3 regions of the Bacillus rugosus genome follow, and region 1 is predicted to be linked to each of the others. Evidence: riboswitches for the same ligand, from Rfam matches in the RefSeq annotation. Region 1 holds a riboswitch; each other region holds the start of a gene.
The links. Region 1 has a riboswitch for thiamine pyrophosphate ahead of thiU (YkoF family thiamine-binding protein). Riboswitches for the same ligand answer to the same signal wherever they lie in the genome.

Region 1 (5,358 bases):
GGATGGTATACCGCTTTAACGCGCTGATTTTCTCAATGAAGCCGCTCTCCGCCGCTCCTCCTCTGATCTTATGAGCCTGCTGGATCAGCTGGATCTCATCCTTTAACAGCGGAAGAAAACGAAAGCCTGCAATGACGCCATACGCGAGCTTTGGTGAGAGCTTGCACTGTTGGACAAGGCTCAGCATAAATAAAATCGGATCGGTCGTAAAAACAAACATCATCGATAAGGCGGAAAAGCACAAAATACGAAACCCAAGAGAGATGCCGACAGATACATTATCACTATTGATCAAGATAGGGCCGGCTTGAAACAAGAAATTATCCGGAGTTGTCGGAACCTTTCCAAATACTGCGGCTGTCCATACGCATCCGAAAGCCAAAATCAAAAACGGAATCGTAAACAAAAACCATTTTTTCAATGGGATTCTTGCTGCCAATAGGACACCCACAACGATGATGATATAAAAACACGCAGGAGTATAAGGATTGTAAATAAACGACAGCATGACAACACAGCAAAAAACGGCGGCCGCTTTCACTGTCGGATTAATGAGATGTAACGGCTGCTTCATCACGCACCTCCTCTTGATATGCCATCCATTCATACAGTAGGGGAAGAGTGAGCTTCGCTTTTTGCACAAGCCCTGTTTCCTGAGAAAATAACTGCGCTGGAGATCCGTCAAAGGCCAGGCCCGTATCGTGAAGCACTAGCACGCTGTCGGCATACGAAGACACTAGCTCCATGTCGTGTGTAATCATGAGGACAGCGGTTCCTTCTGCCTTGATACGCTGTATCATGTCCATGCATTCAGCCGCCGTTCGGGCGTCCTGGCCAAAGGTTGGTTCGTCTAATAATAAAACCTTTACGTCATGCATGAGCATGGTAGCGACGCTCAGGCGCCGTTTTTGTCCCTGGCTGATCGCAAACGGATGATGATCAGCCAAATGTGCAAGACCGAAACGATGCAGCAGGTGCTGTGCTTTTTTCTCAGTTTCAGCATTTACTTTCTGGCCGAACAGCAGCTCGTCATACACCGTATCTGTGACGAACTGATGCTCCGGATTTTGAAAAACAAATCCCATTCGTTTTCTCAATTCATTTTCTTTATACGATTGCAGCGGCTTATCATATAGAAGAATCTTGCCGCTTTTCGGCTTCATGAGACGGGCCAGGACAGATAAGAGCGTCGATTTTCCGGTGCCGTTCGGTCCGACAAGCGCCGTCAAAGAGCCTTCCCGCAATGAGAAGCTGATGTCTTTGAAAATCGTCTGCTGTCCTCTTGCGAACGAAAGGCTGTTGACTTCCAGCACACTCCCCCCAGAAGGAGCTTCCTTCTTTTCGGTATGCCCGGCAGGAAAAGGCTCTTTGAACAGCGTTTCTTTTGATAAAGTAAACGGCATACTGAGTTGTTCCTGCAGGCCACATATTTTTGGAATCGCGATGCCTAGTTCCTTTAGGGTCTCAGCTTCGTGCTGAAAAAGATCTTTCGTCCGGCCATCCAACGCTTTTTTTCCTGATTTGTCCAGCACGATTGTTCTCTCAATCCAAGGTGTCCATTCATCAAGCTGGTGCTCAATGACGAGGAGGCTGAAGCCTTTTTCCCGCTGAAGATCTTTCATCAAATGAACGAACTCCCGCGCTGAATAAGGATCTAAAAGAGAAGTCGGCTCATCCAGCATAATGAGCTCAGGCTCCATCGCCAATATGCAGGCGAGAGCAACTTTCTGCTTTTGTCCTCCTGACAGAGTGGATATCGTTTTTTCTTTTAAATGGGTAATGTGTAATTTTTCTAAAACGGCATCGATCTTGTCTGTCATCTCTTCTTTCGGAATCTGCAGATTTTCCAGCCCGAAAGCGATTTCGTCTTCCACTGTCAGCATGCAAAACTGCTGATCAGGGTCCTGAAAGACGACCCCGGCATGCTGAGCAATCGTTTCGGAGGTTTCAGCGCCTGTGACCGGCTTTTGAAATAAAAATACATGTCCGGACTGGATGCCATCGCAAGCCTCCGGGTAAAGACCGTTTAAACAAAGGGCGAGCGAGCTTTTTCCGCACCCGCTCGGCCCTAGCAATAAAGCGCATTCCCCTTTTTGAAGCTCAAACGAAATGTTTTGAAATACCGGTTTCTCGTCTTCTTCATAAGAGAAGCTGAGCTGGTCAACCGTCAGGAACTCATCAAAGGCTTGCATGTTCTGATGCCCGCTTCCGTTGCTTTTTCAGTTCCTTTCCGAGTGCCATTCCGTTTAACACACCCGTATAAGCGAGAGAGTCACTGACAGCTTTTCCGAGCAGCCCCGCAAGCAACGCGCCGGAAATCAGGCGGATCACAAGCATAATGAGAAGATAACCTGGTGAATAGGCTGCATAGCCAGAAACAAAAAGATCATAGATAAAACTGGCTACTGAAGATCCCATTCCTGCCAGCAGAAGTACAGGAAGAGAGTATGCTTTCCAGCGTGTCGCGAGAAATACAGCCTCAGCTCCGAGACCTTGAACAATGCCGATGACGATGACCATTGGGCCGGACGGGTTTCCAAGCAGGCACTCAACGAGAGCGGCAATGATTTCAGAAACTAGTGCTGCACCCGGTTTTCGAATAATGTACGCGGCGATGACAGAAACGATAAACCAAATGCCGTAAATCGGTTCATAGGCGATTGGCCCGAACATACCTGCAAGTACGTTTCCAAAATGCGTAAATAATAAATAAACAACGGCAAATACGATACTGATAACGGACATGATGACAATTTCTTTTACTTTCCAGCTTTTCATTTTATCCCTGCTTTCTGTTTTTTCTTGATGGACTGTTAGCCGAGAGATTCACAGTCATGGTTACGTGGTTTGTTTGCTGTTCAGCCATGCGGAAAACGGCCTCCAGTGTCCTGAATACGTCATGCGCATCCCCGTCAAGCTCGCTCGCGTAATGAACACCCTGTACGAAAGTGCCTTCTGCTTTCGCAATGTCGACAGCATCCATGATCAAGCTCATATAATCCGGCTCATTCATCGGATAAAGCGCAAATTGGCATGGTGCTTCCGCGTTCAGGCTTCGGACAGCATCTTCATTGGCACGCTTATCGCCTTCGGAAAGATATGTATCTCCCTGTGTATCGCCCGGGCATCCGATGGAAAACGTGCCGTTCACGACGATGTGTTTTTCGCTATTCGCCGCATAAAGGTAAATGGCTTTGGCAGCGTCGAATACATGATCAATTGAACCGCGCAGAACTGTGCTGATATGGTCGGTTTTCGTCCATACCTTAGATGTGTCTGTTTTTTTCAGCGCAGATTTGATCACACTGATAAAATCATCCGTCATCGGATATAAAGAGAAGCGAAAACCGGCGATTCTGCTTGTACCGCAAATATGTTCCATTTCTCCGACCTCCTGTTTTTTTGGTAAAATAAAAAACTGCATATCCTAAGGGAATATGCAGTCATAGATCGATTAAGCGCACAAAAAATACACCATTCGGTCAACCTGCACTTCCCCACGCTGGTATTATCCAGATCGGGTCATAAGGGATCAAAGCGCGTTTCTCCCGCGCTTTATCTCAGCCAAAACAGCACCCCTAGTGCTTTCCGTATACAATTTTTTATTTTGACATCATAATAGATGATAAGAATCATTTTGTAAACAATGAAATCATTTTTTTCATATAGGGACAGGGGAGGATGATCAGTTTTGGATAAAGGGCACATATTAATTGTGGAAGATGAAGAAAAAATCGCCAGGGTAATCCAGCTTGAACTGGAATATGAAGGATATAGCGTCACCATCAAACACAATGGCACAGAAGGACTGAATGCGGCCGCGGATGGCGGGTATTCCTTAGTGCTTCTTGATGTCATGCTTCCGGGGCTTAGCGGCCTGGAAGTACTGCGCCGCTTGAGAAAAACGGATCAGCAGACACCGGTCATTTTATTAACGGCGCGCGACAGTATACCTGATAAGGTAACAGGGTTGGACATCGGAGCGAATGACTATGTCACCAAACCATTTGAAATTGAGGAATTACTTGCGAGAATCAGGGCGGCGTTGCGCCAAAATGGCACAAAAACAGAAGATGTTGGCACTTTTCTTACATATGATGACTTGCGGGTGAACGAAAAAACACGTGAAGTGAGACGCGGAGACAAAGAGGTAGAATTAACGCCGCGTGAATTTGATTTGCTCGTCTATATGCTGAAGCATCCGCAGCAAGTGCTGACACGGGAGCAGATTTTAAACACAGTATGGGGATTTGATTATATCGGTGATACAAATGTGGTGGACGTCTACATTAGATACATCAGAAAAAAACTGGACTACCCTTACGAAAAACAGCTGATCCATACTGTTCGCGGGGTCGGCTATGCCATTAAGGGGTAAACGATGAAGCTGAAGACCAAGATTCATCTGTACACAACAATATCGCTATTGATTTTATTAATTTTGGTTCATACCGCAGTCTATCTCATTTTTTCGTCCGCGCTGACATCAAAGGATGCGTCCCGGCTTGCAGATGAGACGGATAACATTGCAGAAGCGCTGCATGCTGCTGAAACAGAAGGAGTCGCTTTGCAGGACATGCTACAGGCCTATCTTCCGGCAAACGGCATGGTCCGTGTAGTGAATGGTGATCAAAAAGCCGTCATGACCATGACAAAAGAAAAAGCATATAAAGATGTTCCTCTCGCTTTTCATAGCGGTGAAACGGCAGATGTAAGGAAACATGACGGCAAACTGTTTGCTGAAGCTGCTGTTCCGGTTATTTGGACCGATGGGCAAGTGGTATCTCTTCAGCTGGTTGAAAGGCTGGAGAACACAGAAGAGAGTCTGTTTCTGCTGAAAATCATCTTAATCGCTGCAAGCGCTGCTGTCTGTATCGCTTCTTTTTTTGCGGGAAGCTTGCTCGCCCGCCGTATCATCAATCCGATCAGACGATTAATGATGACGATGAAAGACATACAGCGGGAGAAAGCATTCAAAACGATTTCCTTGGAAGGACAGTCGCACGACGAGTTATATGAAATGGGGCTGACATTTAATGAGATGGCGATGATGCTGAAAGAGCATTACGATAAACAGCAGCAGTTCATTCAAGATGCTTCACACGAATTGAAAACCCCGCTCACGATTATAGAAAGCTACAGCAGCCTAATGAAGCGGTGGGGGGCAAAAAAGCCAGAAGTGCTTGAGGAATCGATAGAAGCCATTCACTCAGAAGCGGTGCATATGAAAAAACTAACCAATCAGCTTCTGGCGCTGGCAAAAAGCCATAAAGGAATTGAGCTTGATCTGAAAACAATCGATCTTGTTGTAGTATCGCGTGCCGTCATGCAAATGCTCCAGCCCGTCTATCAGCGTGA
Region 2 (5,358 bases), 150 kb from region 1:
TCGTCAGCGCAAAAAAACGGGCTTGTGAAACGCCGGTATGCGGCAGTGGTCCACGGGCGGTTGACACAGGCGGAGGGAACAGTCGATGCACCGATTGGCAGACATCCTGACAGTATTATTGAACGGAAGGTGACACCGGACGGCCAGAAGGCTGTTACTCATTTTTATGTCACATGCGCAAATGACGACTTGACCTCGGTGACATTGCAGCTTGAGACTGGACGTACCCACCAAATTCGTGTTCATATGAGCTATCTCGGGCACCCGCTGTGCGGCGATACACTGTACGGCGGAACGAGGCGGGAAATTGGCCGCCAGGCCCTGCACAGCGAGCAGCTTTCATTTATCCATCCGCTGACACAGGAGAACATGACATTTCATGCTTCACTGCCTCAAGATATGAAAGAACTGATAAAAGGAGAGAATCAATGATTCTCTCCTTTTTTATATGGGGCGAAATCTTGATTCGTCATAAGGCAGGGAACTTGGAACAGAGACGGTTTCTATTTCTGGAAAGCGAAAGCCTGTCAGTTTATTTCCGAACACGCAGCCTGTATCAATGTTGATGGTGCGATTGACCTTCCGAGGCTCTTTCACAGGTGTATGGCCGTATACGACCCAAGCCTTGCCGTTATAGGCTGCCGCCCAATCACGTCTGACGGGTCTGCCGTCCGGATACGTTTCACCCGTCACATCACCGTAAAGCACAAAGTCTTTCACTCTGCGGGTATATTTGCCGATATCGTCAGCCTTTATGCCAGCATGGGCGACAACTAATTCTCCGTTATGTAAGATGTCGTAAAGCGGCGCTGTTTCGTACAGCTTCATAAACTGTTCGCTTACTGCTGTTCTTTCTTCTTTAGAAAGTTCTTCAAGCTCTGCCGCTGTTGTTTCGAGACCATGCATCACTTTCACCGGATTTCCTTTTAAGTAGCGGAACAGCTTATTGCAATGATTTCCCGGGACATAACGTACAGCGCCTTTTTCGTAAGCGCCCGCTACAAAGCGGATGACCTCTATCGATTTGGGTCCTCTGTCGGTTAAATCTCCGGCAAAAACAAGCATCCTGCCTTCCTCGTGGACAGGTACTCCATTTTTGATCGTATAGCCAAGCTTTTGGATTAATGCAGTCATTTCGTCATAGCAGCCATGAATATCGCTGATTATGTCGTAAGCCATTCGGCATCCTCCTTACCAATGATTTTATTTATTATGATGCAAAGTGTTGTGAGTCATCACAAGCTTTTATGTGCAAATTATAGAAGAATCATTTTCTAAACAGGATTTAGACCATATTACTTTATTTTTTATCATCACCCTTGTTAAAATCGCGTTATGTTTTTTAAAAAATTGAGGTTTTGTTCTTTGATTAAGAACTAGAATAACCCTGATCTAAAAAGGAGGTTCTGATTATGGCGCATACATCTGTCGCATCTTTAGTTGTTGTACTTATCGTTGCATTTTTGACACCCATCCTTTTGCATCGGTTTAAACTCAGCATTCCGGTTGTTGTTGCTGAAATCATTATGGGATTGATCATAGGAAAAAGCGGCCTAAATTTAGTTGTGGAGGGTGACACATGGCTCCAGACGCTTTCTATGCTCGGATTTATCTTTTTAATGTTTTTAAGCGGGCTTGAAATTGATTTTTCATCGTTTGAGAAAGGAAAGAAAAAGCAGCTTATGCCGAACGGCAAAGAAGCGCCTAATACGTTTGCTGCGGCATCTATTATCTTTGGCGGTATTTTTATTTTATCATTGCTGCTGTCTTATGGGTTCGTCTTGGCAGGATTTATCGAAAATGCATTCTTAATGACGCTTATTATTTCAACGATTTCATTAGGCGTTGTCGTTCCAACGTTAAAAGAAGAACGAATCATGAATTCAAATATCGGGCAGATTATTTTGCTCGTTGCTGTTATTGCTGATTTGGCTACGATGATTCTTCTTGCTGTTTTTTCCTCTTTATACGGAGAGGACAGCGGAAACATGTGGCTTCTGATGATCCTGTTTGCAGCCGGAGTGGTGCTTTACTTTTTCGGCCGGGTCTTCAAACATCGCTCTTTTGTTCAATCCATGTCAAAAGGGACGATCCAGATCGGAACGCGCGCGATTTTTACGTTAATTATCGTACTCGTTGCCCTGTCTGAATCACTTGGGGCAGAAAATATTCTCGGCGCTTTCTTAGCAGGGGTTCTCGTTTCCCTTCTTTCACCAAACAAAGAACTTGTTCAGCAGCTGGATTCATTCGGCTACGGGTTCTTAATTCCGATTTTCTTTGTGATGGTCGGTGTGAAGCTGGATATATGGACCCTTTTCCAAGATCCGAAAATATTAATCATGATTCCACTTCTGCTTTTGGCGCTGTTAGTCAGCAAAATCATTCCTGTCCTGTACTTGAAGAAGTGGTATGATAACCGAACCGTTTTGGCATCTGGTTTCCTGCTGACATCAACGCTTTCGCTCGTGATTGCCGCTGCGACAATCGGCCAGCAGCTTCACGTGATCAGCGCAAATATGTCAGGAGCGCTGACGTTAGTAGCCGTCATTGCCAGTATTTTTTCGCCGGTCTTCTTTAAAAAATTGTACAAACGGGAGGAGCAGCCGGAGGAGAAAAAGACGATTACGTTTATCGGTGCAAACCAAATGACATTGCCTGTTACTCTTGAACTGCCGGAGGAAGAGTATGATGTGCGTGTTGTACACGTATACCAAGAGAATGCGGAGGAAAAGCTGTCAGAATCAGTATTTACTGTCGAAACGATTTCTGACTATGAACACGAGACGCTTGAATCACTCGGCATTTTTGATACGGATATCCTCGTTGTTGCGACAGGGAATGAAGACATGAATGCGGACATTGCATTACTTGCAAAAGAAAAAGGCACAGAAAGAATCATTGCCAGCGTAGGATCACCGGAGAATGAAGCAGCTCTGAAGGAGCAGGGAATCAGCATCTTTTCTATTCTGTTGTCAACAAAAACACTGCTTCGCGCTCTGATAGAAGCGCCTGGAGTCATGAGGCTTCTCACGAACCAGGAGTCTTCGCTGTATCAAATTAATATGGAAAACAGCACTTACGACGGTGTGATTTTGCGGGAATTCCCTTTAACAGGCGACGTCATCTTTGTCAGGATTTTCAGGGGTGTGGATAGCATCGTTCCACATGGGGACACAAGGCTGAAACTGGGAGACCGCTTAATTGTTACCGGATCTCGGGGGTACGTAACGGAGCTTAAGAAAACATTAGAAGGATAAACCTTGACCAAATAGGGATTCGTGTTAATATAGAGGTGCAGAACAATTCAATATGTATTCGTATAACCACTAGGGGTGTCCTTCATAAGGGCTGAGATAAAAGTGTGACTTTTAGACCCTCATAACTTGAACAGGTTCAGACCTGCGTAGGGAAGTGGAGCGGTATTTGTGTTATTTTACTATGCCAATTCCAAACCACTTTTCCTTGCGGGAAAGTGGTTTTTTTATTTATCAGACAGGGGGAATGACGTGTGAAGTTTTCAGAAGAATGCCGCAGTGCAGCCGCAGAATGGTGGGAGGGGAGTTTTGTCCATCCGTTCGTTCAGGGAATCGGTGATGGAACGCTTCCGATTGACCGTTTTAAATACTACGTGCTTCAGGATTCTTATTATTTAACGCATTTTGCGAAGGTGCAATCGTTTGGCGCCGCTTATGCGAAGGACCTTTATACAACGGGACGGATGGCAAGCCACGCCCAAGGTACATATGAGGCGGAAATGGCGCTTCATCGCGAATTTACGGAGCTGTTGGAAATCAGTGAGGAAGAACGTAAGGCGTTTAAGGCGTCTCCTACGGCGTATTCTTATACATCCCATATGTATCGTTCAGTTTTGAGCGGAAATTTTGCTGAGATTTTAGCGGCTCTGCTTCCATGCTACTGGCTTTATTACGAGGTTGGTGAGAAATTGCTGCATTGTGACCCGGGACATCCGATTTATCAAAAGTGGATTGGCACATACGGCGGTGACTGGTTCAGACAGCAGGTCGAAGAGCAAATCAACCGGTTTGATGAGCTGGCGGAAAACAGCACGGAGGAAGTGCGCGCAAAGATGAAAGAGAATTTTGTCATCTCCAGCTTCTATGAGTATCAATTTTGGGGAATGGCCTATCGAAAAGAAGGCTGGTCTGACAGCGGCATAAAAGAGGTGGAGGAATGTGGAGCTTCACGCCATAACTGATGACTGCAAGCCGCTTGAAGAGTTAGCGAGAGCAATTATAGCTATTCAGAATGAAGTTGATTTTATTCACATTCGGGAACGCTCAAAATCGGCGGCAGATATTTTGAAACTGCTTGAGCTTATTTCTGAAGGCGGTGTTGATAAACGAAAACTGGTCATGAACGGACGGGTGGATATTGCGCTTTTTTCTACAATTCATCGCGTGCAGCTGCCAAGCAGCAGCTTTTCGCCGAAGCAGGTCAGAGCCAGATTTCCTCACCTGCATATCGGGCGGTCGGTGCACTCACTGGAGGAAGCGGTTCAAGCAGAAAAGGAAGACGCAGACTACGTGCTGTTCGGCCATGTGTTTGAAACGGATTGTAAAAAGGGTCTTGAAGGCAGAGGTGTGTCATTGCTGTCAGATATCGCACAGCGGATTTCTGTCCCGGTTATTGCAATCGGAGGAATGACGCCGGACAGATTAAGAGCCGTAAAACAAGCTGGAGCAGATGGCATTGCAGTCATGTCGGGGATTTTTTCTTCCGCTGACCCTTTGGAAGCTGCCAGACGATATTCCCGTAAGTTAAAGGAGATGCGCTATGAAAAGGCATTATGATGCAGTTGTCATTGGAGGCGGAATTATCGGTTCCGCGATTGCTTATCATTTAACAAAGGAAAACAAAAATGTCGCATTGTTTGAAAGTGGAACAATGGGCGGCAGAACAACAAGTGCCGCTGCCGGAATGCTGGGCGCCCATGCCGAGTGCGAGGAACGTGACGCGTTTTTTGACTTTGCCATGCACAGCCAGCGTCTGTACAAAGGTCTTCGGGAAGAGCTTTACACATTATCCGGTATCGATATCAGACAGCATAACGGCGGTATGTTTAAGCTTGCGTTTTCTGAAGAAGATGTGCTGCGGCTGAGGAAGATGGATGACTTGGATTCTGTCAGCTGGCATACAAAAGAAGAAGTTTTAGATACAGAGCCATATACGTCTGGTGACATTTTCGGGGCAGCCTTTATCCAGGATGATGTGCATGTTGAGCCTTATTTCGTTTGCAAGGCATATGCGAAAGCAGCGAAAGCGCTTGGGGCGGAGATTTTTGAGCGTACTCCTGTCCTGCATGTCGAACGTGACGGGGAAGCGCTGTCCATCGAGACG
Region 3 (5,358 bases), 420 kb from region 1:
TCTCTTCTAACACCTCTTCAAGCCCTTCTGCATCTTCAAGCTCTGATTGGCTAAAGCGGACGCGTACGAGCTGTTCTCCGTCATTATACATCTCTTCCAGCCATCCTCGCAGTCCTCTTGCCCTGCGGTCGACTTCGAAAATAATGTCTAAACCGTTTTCGTCTAAAAGGAAAATAAGCTCTAACTCATCGAGCATCTGACGATAGTAGCCTGATGTCGGAATGAACTCAAATTCTTGAACAAACGGAAGGCGGCGTTGAAAGTAAGGCGCTTGTTCACAGTCTGCTTCGTTAAGACGGAAGCCCAGGTTTTCGATTGCTTCCAGCACACTTTCAATCCAAGGATGCGCTTCAACGAAAATGCGGTCATGGTCGGACTTATCGATACCGCCTTCGATATCAAGGTCTATTACCACAGCGACCTCTACTTTCCCTACAGTGATCGGTGTATCAAGAGGAAGGGTGAATGAGAACGGAAATTGATGCTCTTTTCCAGGCTGAATGGTGAATGAATCAGCAACCCGTAAAGAATGAATTGTAGCATATTTCCGATGCTCTTCATCGTCTTTTACAATGACGTACCGAGTATTAAGCTGTAAATCAATATAGCGGACGTCCTGAGCGATTTTTCCGCCTTTGACATGGACAGTCCCCCGTACTTCTTCTCCTGGATAATATGCGTCTTTCTCTATAATTGTATCCACTTTTGCAGCACCGATACCAGCACTTGCCGCAAGCTTCTTAAAAAATGACATGTTAGATCTTCCCCTTTTTCTTTTTCTCAACAGATATACGTAAGAAAGAGAAAAAAGATTCGTTTGATTCGTACTTTTTACCTATTATTCGTCCGGCCTAGGGACAGACTAAGAATAATATTGAAAACAAAGGAGCGGATTGAAATGGATAAAGAAAGTATGGTTGCTGATGAATTACACAGAATGTTTTTGGCTGGTGAGCTGCAAATCACGGTAGAGGAGGATATAAACAATATTTCCGAAAGGTTGAGAAACGGAGATCTCAGTTTAGACCGATTAAGCGGTGAAGACGCGTTTATAAAAGAAACTGTAAACGAGGCTTTAAGAAGAGTGGAGCAATAAAATGAAGAGACGGGATCTCAGAGATACCGTCTTTTTTGTATGACTTTGTTACAGTTCTCTGCAAGATAAAGTGAATCGATTTGAAATGGTTTATCCAGTAGCCAGCCTTTTTCCATCAGGAGGTCAGATAGTTCTCTATGCAGATGAACAGCTGCATCTAATTGATCATACAACGCTGTTCTGAGGTCGGGGTTAGTTGTTTCTGTTATTGCGACCATGTACTTTTTAATGCTGGTTTTTATTGTTGTTAAGCAAACAAGAATCATTATAGGTCTGGTAGAGACTAAGAAATCGTTCAATGGCTTCACCTCCTGTTATGTCAGGGATTTTATCTCCTAGATTTTCCTATTAAGTATTTAACCTTGTATCATGCATTTATACAAAATGCTATAATGAGTAACAAATTTTTCCGGGGAGTGGGATGATGAAACAGATTATTGCAATGGATGGCCGGGGTTTTTCGATGGAGCCGGAAAATTTGGCCCTCGATCAATACATCATCAATCAATCGGAACGGAAGCCGCCTCGCATTTGTTTTTTGCCGACGGCGAGCGGTGATTCCCAAAATTATGTTCAGCGATTTTATCATGCATTTCAAACACTGGATTGTGTGCCGTCTCATTTATCCTTATTTAAGCCGCCGTCAACAGATTTAACTTCTTTTGTTATGGAAAAGGACGTGATTTATGTTGGCGGGGGGAGTACGCGGAACATGCTTGTGCTGTGGAAGGAGTGGGGGCTGGATCTTATTCTTAGAGAGGCATGGAAGAACGGTGTGATTTTAGCTGGATTAAGTGCCGGTGCGATCTGCTGGTTTGAAGAAGGGGTGACAGATTCAGCCGGACCGCTGACAAGCATGAAAAGTTTAGGTTTTTTGCAAGGGAGCTTCTGTCCTCATTATGACGGTGAAAAGGATCGGAGACCGATATACCACCAGCTGATATCTAACGAATTCTTGTGCGATGGCTATGCGGCGGACGACGGAGCGGCTCTTCATTTCATAAATGAACAGCTGTTTCAGATAGTGAGTTCAAGACAGGATGCAAAGGCATATCGGGTGATGAAGGGTGAACATGACATATCTGAAACCCCGCTGCCCGTCAGATATTTAGGGTGAATTGGCTGAATATTTTCTACATTTCTCTTTTTTTCAGATTGTTTTTATGTTAAGATGAGTGCGAAATCAATAGTTACTGGGGGTGCCCGCTTTCGGGCTGAGAGAGAAGGTAAGCTTCTTAACCCTTTGGACCTGATCTGGTTCGTACCAGCGTGGGGAAGTAGAGGAATAGCTTTTATTATTGTCGTGTGGGCAATAATATGTTTCTTTCTGACTGCAACCGGGTTCATTATTTGAATCCGGTTTTTTGTGCTGGTTATGGGCTTGATTTTGTCCTTTCAAACGAAGAGAGGGGAAGGATCAGTGATGCAAAACGATTCAGTGCAGCAAGCCAACATTTCCATTATGTCGAGTTTTTCGGGGAGCAAGAAAGTGTATGTGGAGGGTTCTTCTTCGGACATTCAAGTGCCGATGAGGGAAATTGCATTAAGTCCGACGACTGGGTCGTTCGGCGAAGAGGAAAACGCGCCTGTGCGTGTTTATGATACAAGCGGACCGTATACGGATCCTGAGGTGACCATCAATATTCAAGAAGGATTAAAGCCTCTCCGCCAAAAATGGATCACAGAGCGCGGCGATGTCGAAGAATATGAAGGACGGGCGATAAAACCAGAAGATAACGGTTATAAAAAAGCAAATCCAAACGTAAGCTACCCAGGACTAAAGCGGAAACCGCTGAGGGCGAAAGCTGGCCAAAATGTCACTCAAATGCATTATGCCAAAAAGGGGATGATTACACCTGAGATGGAGTTTATCGCAATTCGCGAGCATGTGTCTCCTGAATTTGTCAGAGATGAGGTAGCAAGCGGCCGGGCGATCATTCCTTCAAATATTAATCACCCTGAAAGTGAACCAATGATTATCGGCCGGAATTTCCATGTGAAGATTAATGCGAATATCGGGAATTCAGCGGTTACGTCATCCATTGAAGAAGAAGTGGAAAAAATGACGTGGGCCATCCGCTGGGGAGCGGATACAATGATGGATCTTTCTACCGGAAAAGACATTCATACGACGCGTGAATGGATTATCCGCAATTGCCCTGTGCCTGTTGGAACTGTTCCGATTTATCAGGCGCTTGAAAAAGTAAACGGTGTAGCGGAGGATTTAACGTGGGAGATTTATCGTGATACACTGATCGAGCAGGCAGAGCAGGGAGTGGATTATTTTACGATACACGCTGGTGTTTTGCTTCGGTATGTGCCGCTGACTGCCAAACGGACAACTGGAATCGTGTCACGCGGGGGAGCGATTATGGCGCAGTGGTGTCTGGCTCATCATCAGGAAAGCTTTCTGTATACACATTTTGAAGAAATCTGCGAAATCATGAAAACGTATGATATTGCTTTTTCTCTTGGGGATGGTCTGCGTCCCGGATCAATCGCTGATGCCAATGACGAAGCGCAGTTTGCTGAATTAGAGACGCTTGGAGAGCTGACGCAAATTGCCTGGAAGCATGATGTTCAGGTAATGATTGAGGGACCGGGGCATGTGCCGATGCATAAAATCAAAGAGAACGTCGATAAACAAATGGACATTTGTAAAGAAGCGCCTTTTTACACCTTGGGGCCGCTGACGACAGATATTGCGCCGGGCTATGACCATATTACTTCAGCGATTGGAGCGGCGATGATCGGCTGGTATGGAACAGCAATGCTTTGTTATGTAACGCCCAAGGAGCATTTGGGACTGCCAAACCGTGATGATGTTCGTGAAGGGGTCATTACATATAAAATTGCTGCGCACGCGGCAGACCTTGCCAAAGGGCATCCCGGAGCACAAATACGGGATGATGCGTTATCGAAAGCCCGCTTTGAATTCCGCTGGCGAGATCAGTTTAATCTATCCCTTGACCCGGAAAGAGCGCTTGAATATCATGATGAAACCCTGCCGGCTGAAGGAGCAAAAACCGCTCATTTCTGTTCAATGTGCGGACCGAAGTTTTGCAGCATGAGAATTTCCCAGGATATTCGGGATTATGCGAAGGACAAAGATCTTAGTGAATGGGATGCCATTCAAGAGGGGATGAAAGAAAAAGCCGAAGAATTTGTGAATCAAGGCAGCCAGCTGTATAAATAATAGATTGACAGGCAAAATGGAATACGTTTTAATATAGTCAATATACATTTCCAGTATTTGCTGATCGGGACACCGAAGGCTCTTATCTTTTAGATAAGGGCCTTTTTTGTATGAAAAAGGAGGGATCATAGATGGGAATCAAAAAAGAGAAGGGGAGAAAACGATTCAGGAAGCGAAAAACATACGGGAATCAGATTTTGCCGCTTGAGATTCTGATTAAAAAAAACAAACGAGAGATTATGAACAGCGCGGAGCTTATGGAGGAAATTTATATAAAGATTGATGAGAAGCATACGGCAGTGCGTACAAAATATAAAAAAACCCGCTAATTAAAAGCGGGTTTTGCTTTTTTATTATTCATCTTTTTTAATCGGTAATCCAAGGCCTTCTGCTACGCGTTTTCCGTATTCAGGATCTGCTTTGTAGAAATGCTCGATTTGGCGAAGTTTGATTTCTTCTTTTTCTACCGGTTTCATGGCGTTAACGATATTTTCAACAAGGCGGGCACGCTCATCCTCGCTCATTAAACGATAGAGGTCACCGGCTTGTGTGTAGTGGTCGTTGTGATCGTAGCTTACGCTGTCAGCGATTCCTTGTATCGGATATGCGGCTTGTTTATCCTCTGGTGACTCTTTCGGACCGCCGAAGCTGTTAGGCTCGTAATACACAGATCCTCCGCCATTATTGTCAAAGCGCATTTGTCCGTCACGCTGATAATTGTTCACTTCGTTGCGTGCACGGTTGATTGGCAGCGCTTGATGGTTTGCACCGACACGGTAGCGGTGTGCATCATGATAAGCAAACAGCCGGCCTTGAAGCATTTTATCAGGAGAAACATCAATACCAGGCACAAGTGTTCCAGGTGAGAATGTCGCTTGTTCTACTTCTGCAAAGTAGTTTTCTGGATTTCTGTCTAGAACCATGCGTCCGACTTCGATTAACGGATAGTCTTTTTGAGACCAAACTTTTGTGACATCAAACGGATCGAAGCGATACGTATTTGCATCTTCTAAAGGCATGATTTGCACATATAGTTTCCATGCAGGGAAATCACCGTTTTCGATCG

Region 2: it holds a riboswitch for thiamine pyrophosphate, as region 1 does, so the genes downstream of both, tenA (thiaminase II) here and thiU (YkoF family thiamine-binding protein) in region 1, are expected to answer to the same signal.
Region 3: it holds a riboswitch for thiamine pyrophosphate, as region 1 does, so the genes downstream of both, thiC (phosphomethylpyrimidine synthase ThiC) here and thiU (YkoF family thiamine-binding protein) in region 1, are expected to answer to the same signal.

Annotation. Positions count from the first base shown of each region.
Region 1 is NZ_CP096590.1:1,412,261-1,417,618, forward strand. It holds gene thiX (energy-coupling factor transporter transmembrane component T family protein) at 1-574, opposite strand, end outside; gene M0696_RS07240 (ABC transporter ATP-binding protein) at 549-2,192, opposite strand; gene M0696_RS07245 (ECF transporter S component) at 2,179-2,778, opposite strand; gene thiU (YkoF family thiamine-binding protein) at 2,780-3,382, opposite strand; TPP riboswitch at 3,478-3,590, opposite strand; gene ykoG (two-component system response regulator YkoG) at 3,692-4,378, shown strand; gene ykoH (two-component system sensor histidine kinase YkoH) at 4,382-5,358, shown strand, end outside.
Region 2 is NZ_CP096590.1:1,266,719-1,272,076, forward strand. It holds gene M0696_RS06405 (RluA family pseudouridine synthase) at 1-432, shown strand, start outside; gene prpE (bis(5'-nucleosyl)-tetraphosphatase PrpE) at 445-1,179, opposite strand; gene M0696_RS06415 (monovalent cation:proton antiporter family protein) at 1,413-3,257, shown strand; TPP riboswitch at 3,319-3,427, shown strand; gene tenA (thiaminase II) at 3,509-4,216, shown strand; gene tenI (thiazole tautomerase TenI) at 4,194-4,811, shown strand; gene thiO (glycine oxidase ThiO) at 4,795-5,358, shown strand, end outside.
Region 3 is NZ_CP096590.1:990,652-996,009, forward strand. It holds gene M0696_RS04985 (sporulation protein) at 1-754, opposite strand, end outside; gene M0696_RS04990 (hypothetical protein) at 893-1,096, shown strand; gene M0696_RS04995 (spore coat protein) at 1,114-1,395, opposite strand; gene M0696_RS05000 (Type 1 glutamine amidotransferase-like domain-containing protein) at 1,521-2,213, shown strand; TPP riboswitch at 2,282-2,389, shown strand; gene thiC (phosphomethylpyrimidine synthase ThiC) at 2,520-4,292, shown strand; gene M0696_RS05010 (FbpB family small basic protein) at 4,424-4,621, shown strand; gene katA (catalase KatA) at 4,646-5,358, opposite strand, start outside.